One region of the Clostridium sp. FP1 genome, then DNA from elsewhere that is predicted to be linked to it. Evidence: a T-box and tRNA genes for the amino acid it is inferred to sense, from the RefSeq annotation. Region 1 holds a T-box; the other holds one or more tRNA genes.
The links. The T-box of region 1 lies ahead of asnS (asparagine--tRNA ligase). A T-box ahead of a tRNA ligase gene usually reads a tRNA of that ligase, here a tRNA-Asn.

Region 1 (3,417 bases):
CATTCCTGTGATATACATAATAGCCCTTTCAAAGCCTAGTCCAAATCCAGCATGCTTAGTTCCGCCGTATTTTCTTAGCTCTAAATACCACCAGTAATCTTCACCATTAAGACCACATTCTTCCATTCTAGCTTCTAGAACATCTTGTCTTTCTTCTCTTTGACTTCCACCTATAATTTCTCCTATTCCTGGTACAAGTAAGTCCATGGCTGCAACTGTTTTATTGTCGTCATTTATTCTCATATAGAAAGATTTTATCTCTTTTGGATAGTCAGTTACAAATAATGGTTTATTATACACCTCTTCTGTTAAATATCTTTCATGCTCAGTTTGAAGATCGCAGCCCCAAGTTACTGGATACTGGAATTCTTTTCCTGATTTTTGTAGAATATCAACAGCCTCAGTGTATGTCACACGACCAAATTCCGCATTTACAACACTATTTAATCTTTCAATTAGGCCTTTATCTACAAAGCTGTTGAAAAACTCCATTTCTTCAGGAGCATTTTCCATAACATATTTTATAATATATTTCATCATATCTTCTGCAAGCTTCATATCATCATTTAAATCTGCAAATGCTATTTCAGGCTCTATCATCCAGAACTCAGCTGCATGTTTTGTTGTATTAGAATTTTCTGCTCTAAATGTTGGTCCAAAAGTATAAACACTTCTAAAAGCTAGTGCAAAAGCCTCCGCTGCGAGCTGTCCACTTACGGTTAAGCTAGTTTCTTTACCAAAAAAGTCTTGTGAAAAGTCAGCTTTTTTGTTTTCGCCCATAGGCATATCGTTAAAATCAAGGGTAGATATTCTAAACATTTCGCCTGCACCTTCGCAATCACTACCAGTAATTATTGGTGTATGTGTATATACAAAGTTTCTCTTTTGAAAAAACTCATGTATAGCAAACGCAGTTAGTGAACGCACTCTAAACACTGCTGAGAAAGCGTTACTTCTTGGTCTAAGGTGTGCAATAGTTCTTAAATACTCAAAAGAGTGTCTTTTCTTTTGCAATGGATAGTCAACATCTGACATTCCTTCTAAAACTATTTTAGTAGCTTTAAGCTCAAAAGGTTGCTTAGCATCTGGTGTTACAACTAATTTTCCTTCTATAGTCAAAGAAGAACTTATAGGCAATTTGGCTATTTCAGAAAAATTATCTAACCCTTCCTCAAAAACTACTTGAATATTTTTAAAGAAACTTCCATCATTAATTTCTATAAACCCAAAGGCTTTAGAAGATCTTAAAGTCCTTATCCATCCTGAGATAGACACTTCTTTATCTGCATATTTTTCTTTTTCTCTGTAAATTTGTTTTACTAACAATTTTTCCATAAAATTGCCCTCCTTATAATTTCATACTTTTCTTAATAATAAAAAAGCCTTCCATCCCTTAATAATAAAGGGACGAAAGGCTATAATTTCGCGGTACCACCCAGTTTGTCATAAAATATGACCACTCTAATCAGTACAGAATTATAAATTCGATACTGCACAACAATTAACGGATTGTACCCGTCTAAGCCTACTCTCTTAATGATTTCGGTTAGAAACTCTGAGATGTTCTTCAATATAAACTTCGTATTGGTCTTTCACCACCACCAACTCGCTATGACTACCTTTTATATTTACTTTTCTCTTCACAGTCTTTATATTTAAAAATTATAATAATTAGAATATATACTAATTATTTTTATATTCTATCAATAATTATAATATTTTTAATGATAGATGTCAAATTATTTTCTTTACTATCAGAGGTGAAGCATGATTAACCTTATGGGCATTTAACATTTTTGCCATAAATATGTTATAATAATTCTTTATTGCCCTCTTTATGTTTAAATCAATTTGGTATGTCTAATTGATTTAAATGTAAATTAATAAGCACTTATAAAGTAAATATTAAACTTAAACTATTTTGGAAGGATTGATGTTATGTTACTAGATAAAAAAAGTTTTTTTATTAAAGAACAAGTACAATTTATGAAATTTTCAGGAAGATATGATATTTTTGATCCAATACTTAATACACAAATTGGTTTTGCCAAAGAAGAACCTGGTGCGCTTGTTCATTTTTTACGGTTAATTATAGGTAAGGGAATGTTGCCTAACAAAATAAACGTTTGCGATACAGAAACCAATTCAATTGCGTTTACAATAAAGAAACCATTCACATTTCTACGCTCAAAAGTCAGTGTATATGATGGAGCTGGAACTTATAAGGGATATTTTAAAGGTAAAATATTAACTTTAGGTGGAGGTTTTTGGGTTTTTGATTCAAACGGGAATGAAATAGCTGAACTAAAAGGAGATTGGAAAGGTTGGAACTTTAATTTTTTCCAAAATGGAAAATCTGCGGGCACTATTACAAAAAAATGGTCTGGAATAGGAAAAGAATTATTCACATCCGCAGATAATTATATGATTTCTTTAGATGAAGGTGAGTATACCCAAGATAAAATTATATTACTACTAGCTGCCGGTTTAGCTGTAGATATAGTGTATAAAGAAAATTAAAGTCAGCTCCTCAAGTTTAAAAATTTCTAGACTATTTAATCGACAACAAAGAGTTTTTAGTCAATTTTTTTCTTATGCCTTTATATAAAAAGACATAAGGCACATTTAAATAAATAACAAGTCTGCGCGTCTTTGACTTGTTATTTATTTTCACATGACTACCTACTTATTTATATTTTCTTTAAAATTCACCTTCCAGAATTCATTCACATACTTTTTATCTGATAATTTTCCTTGTACTTCATTTTTCCATTTTGTTTCATCTGTAAGTGAATTTAATTCTATGCCATACCAATTTTGAACATGGCTTCGTGTTATTTTATATGAGGAGCCCATAAAGTTAAAAGTAATTGCTTTTAAATTATCTATCAAAGCAAAATTTGCAACAGCATTATAAATAAGATCAGCCTTTATTTTATCTTTACCAATACCCAAAACTGTTTGTTTATAATTTATGATATATTCTAATCGTTCATCTGAATTAAGTTCATTTGTTCTATTAATATTACACAATGGAAGTTCGTAATTAAGATTACAAATATTGCCCATGTTTCCCATGTATTTATTTTTATATTGGAGCACATTTTTAAAATCATGAGTTATTGCATCTCTCTGCTCTAATTTATATTTGATTTCTTGTTTTTCTTGCCTTGGCCTAATGATAAAATCCATAACTGTAAATCCTAACACACCAATTACAAGCAAAATGATTATTATAATTCTACGTTTTTCCATAGCTAATTCACCTCATATTCATTTAGTAATTTGTGTGCCCTACTCACAATTAAAGGCACTACTATTGAAAATAAAGGCAAGGTAAATGAAACTATAAGCCTTGCAAATTGAAATGGTCCATCAATATGAATCGGACGTGAGAACCACATATTGCTCGCAAAA
Region 2 (3,417 bases), 3.5 Mb from region 1:
TGCCCGGTGCTGGAAGGTTAAGGGGATTACTTAGCGCAAGCGAAGGTATGAACTTAAGCCCCAGTAAACGGCGGCCGTAACTATAACGGTCCTAAGGTAGCGAAATTCCTTGTCGGGTAAGTTCCGACCCGCACGAATGGCGTAATGATTTGGGCACTGTCTCAACAGCACATCCGGCGAAATTGTAGTGCCAGTGAAGATGCTGGCTACCCGCGATTGGACGGAAAGACCCCGTAGAGCTTTACTGTAGCTTAGCATTGAATTTCGGTATTGTCTGTACAGGATAGGTGGGAGACTGAGAAACATGGGCGTCAGCCTGTGTGGAGTCATCCTTGGGATACCACCCTGACAGTACTGAGGTTCTAACTGGAGGCCATGAATCTGGTCACAGGACATTGTTAGGTGGGCAGTTTGACTGGGGCGGTCGCCTCCAAAAAAGTAACGGAGGCGCTCAAAGGTTCCCTCAGCGCGGTTGGAAATCGCGCGAAGAGTGCAAAGGCAGAAGGGAGCCTGACTGCGACACCTACAAGTGGAGCAGGGACGAAAGTCGGACTTAGTGATCCGGTGGTACCTCGTGGGAGGGCCATCGCTCAACGGATAAAAGCTACCTCGGGGATAACAGGCTGATCTCCCCCAAGAGTCCACATCGACGGGGAGGTTTGGCACCTCGATGTCGGCTCGTCGCATCCTGGGGCTGAAGTAGGTCCCAAGGGTTGGGCTGTTCGCCCATTAAAGCGGCACGCGAGCTGGGTTCAGAACGTCGTGAGACAGTTCGGTCCCTATCCGTCGCGGGCGTAGGAAATTTGAAGGGAGCTGTCCTTAGTACGAGAGGACCGGGATGGACAAACCTCTGGTGCACCAGTTGTCACGCCAGTGGCATCGCTGGGTAGCTATGTTTGGAAGGGATAAACGCTGAAAGCATCTAAGCGTGAAGCCCACCCTGAGATGAGATTTCCCATAACTCGTGCGTAAGCACGGTGTTAGTAAGACTCCTGGAAGAACACCAGGTTGATAGGTTAGAGGTGTAAGCATGGTAACATGTTCAGCTGACTAATACTAATAAGTCGAGGGCTTGACCTTAATATATATAAGCGAAAAATTTCACTATGCAATTTTGAGAGAATATAAATTTTCTCAATCTAGTGATTATGGCATGAAGGTAACACCCGTTCCCATACCGAACACGAAGGTTAAGCTTCAATGCGCTAATGGTACTGCAGGGGTGACCTTGTGGGAGAGTAAGTCGTCGCTAGGTAATGTTCCGCGATAGCTCAACGGTGGAGCACTCGGCTGTTAACCGATAGGTTGAAGGTTCAAATCCTTTTCGCGGAGCCATTTTTAAAAATTTAATAGTATATTGGTGATATTAACCAATCTGGTGATTATGGCATGAAGGTAACACCCGTTTCCATACCGAACACGAAGGTTAAGCTTCAATGCGCTAATGGTACTGCAGGGGCAACCTTGTGGGAGAGTAAGTCGTCGCCAGGTAATTTATGGATCTTTAGCTCAGCTGGTTAGAGCTACCGGCTCATAACCGGTCGGTCCGGGGTTCGAGTCCCTGAAGGTCCACCATAAGGGGATATAGCTCAGCTGGGAGAGCACCTGCCTTGCACGCAGGGGGTCAAGGGTTCGATTCCCTTTATCTCCACCAAAAAAACAGTTCATATTGGACTGTTTTTTTTATTTTTTGCATGATTAATTCTAAAATTCATTAAAAGTTTTCGTAAATAAAATTTTATGCACTTTCAGGTCTTACTTTTATACCTGTTTGGGTATGATTTTAAATTGATACATAGTAAAACTTATAATATTTTTTGTGTCATTTTAATTGTGTATATAGCATTTGTTGAATTTATAATATGGGGGTATGTTAGTTTTTATTTGTACGAAATTATATTTAAATTACTTTTTATCATTATTGTTTTTAACCTTCTTAGGGTAGGGAATTTTAACGGCATTTTTAATGTAATAGACTTAGAGCTTGTTAACCAATCTTATAACATTTACAATGAATTCTGAAAATAAATGCATAATATGCTTAAGTATAGACAAATTATTATATACCTAGCCATGTGTGTCAATACAACTAAAACAAAGTAATATGTAGAAATATCTAGGAAATGAAGGATAAAACTGATATACAAGAATTAATCTAAATATACTATTTTATTATTATGATAGAATACTCCTTGTCGCTACTAGTGAGTAACGATAAAGGTAAACATTGATAAGTTAACATTTAATATTTAAAAAAAATATTTAAAAAATATTAAAAAAGTTATTGACAAAATAAGAAATACCTAGTATAATAGTAAAAGTCGTCACATGATGACAAAGCAAATTGGTCTTTGAAAATTAAACAGAGAAATAGGTAAAATAGCGAAATAATATTTCGTTAGACCAGTTAATTACTTTAGATAAAAAAGTAATTTTAGTCGTAAGACTAAAAAGTATGTAATGAGCTTGCTAACCAGCTTAACAGTGGTTGCAGATTATTCATTTCAAATAAAAAGTGTAAACTTTTAAATTGAGAGTTTGATCCTGGCTCAGGACGAACGCTGGCGGCGTGCCTAACACATGCAAGTCGAGCGATGAAACCCTTCGGGGTGGATTAGCGGCGGACGGGTGAGTAACACGTGGGTAACCTGCCTCAAAGAGGGGAATAGCCTCCCGAAAGGGAGATTAATACCGCATAATATGTTTTGGTCGCATGACCTTTACATCAAAGGAATTTTCTTTTAGAGAATTCCACTTTGAGATGGACCCGCGGCGCATTAGCTAGTTGGTGAGGTAACGGCCCACCAAGGCAACGATGCGTAGCCGACCTGAGAGGGTGATCGGCCACATTGGAACTGAGACACGGTCCAGACTCCTACGGGAGGCAGCAGTGGGGAATATTGCGCAATGGGGGAAACCCTGACGCAGCAACGCCGCGTGAATGATGAAGGCCTTCGGGTTGTAAAGTTCTGTCTTCTGGGACGATAATGACGGTACCAGAGGAGGAAGCCACGGCTAACTACGTGCCAGCAGCCGCGGTAATACGTAGGTGGCAAGCGTTGTCCGGATTTACTGGGCGTAAAGGATGCGTAGGCGGACATTTAAGTCAGATGTGAAATACCCGAGCTTAACTTGGGTGCTGCATTTGAAACTGGGTGTCTAGAGTGCAGGAGAGGTAAGTGGAATTCCTAGTGTAGCGGTGAAATGCGTAGAGATTAGGAAGAACACCAGTGGCGAAGGCGACTTACTGGACTGTAACTGACGCTGAGGCATGAAAGCGTGGGGAGCAAACAGGATTAGATACCCTGGTAGTCCACGCCGTAAACGATGAATACTAGGTGTCGGGGGTCGAACCTCGGTGCCGCAGTTAACACAATAAGTATTCCGCCTGGGGAGTACGATCGCAAGATTAAAACT

Region 2: it encodes a tRNA-Asn, which carries the amino acid that the T-box ahead of asnS (asparagine--tRNA ligase) is inferred to sense. The anticodon was not compared.

Annotation. Positions count from the first base shown of each region.
Region 1 is NZ_JAAMNJ020000001.1:1,361,356-1,364,772, reverse strand. Features, by position in the region: gene asnS (asparagine--tRNA ligase) at 1-1,335, opposite strand, end outside; T-box leader at 1,401-1,653, opposite strand; gene G9F70_RS06610 (phospholipid scramblase-related protein) at 1,939-2,520, shown strand; gene G9F70_RS06605 (DUF4825 domain-containing protein) at 2,683-3,255, opposite strand; gene G9F70_RS06600 (permease prefix domain 1-containing protein) at 3,258-3,417, opposite strand, start outside.
Region 2 is NZ_JAAMNJ020000001.1:4,873,380-4,876,796, reverse strand. Features, by position in the region: rRNA gene G9F70_RS23185 (23S ribosomal RNA) at 1-1,080, shown strand, start outside; rRNA gene rrf (5S ribosomal RNA) at 1,139-1,255, shown strand; tRNA gene G9F70_RS23175 (tRNA-Asn) at 1,261-1,335, shown strand; rRNA gene rrf (5S ribosomal RNA) at 1,375-1,491, shown strand; tRNA gene G9F70_RS23165 (tRNA-Ile) at 1,499-1,575, shown strand; tRNA gene G9F70_RS23160 (tRNA-Ala) at 1,579-1,654, shown strand; rRNA gene G9F70_RS23155 (16S ribosomal RNA) at 2,527-3,417, shown strand, end outside.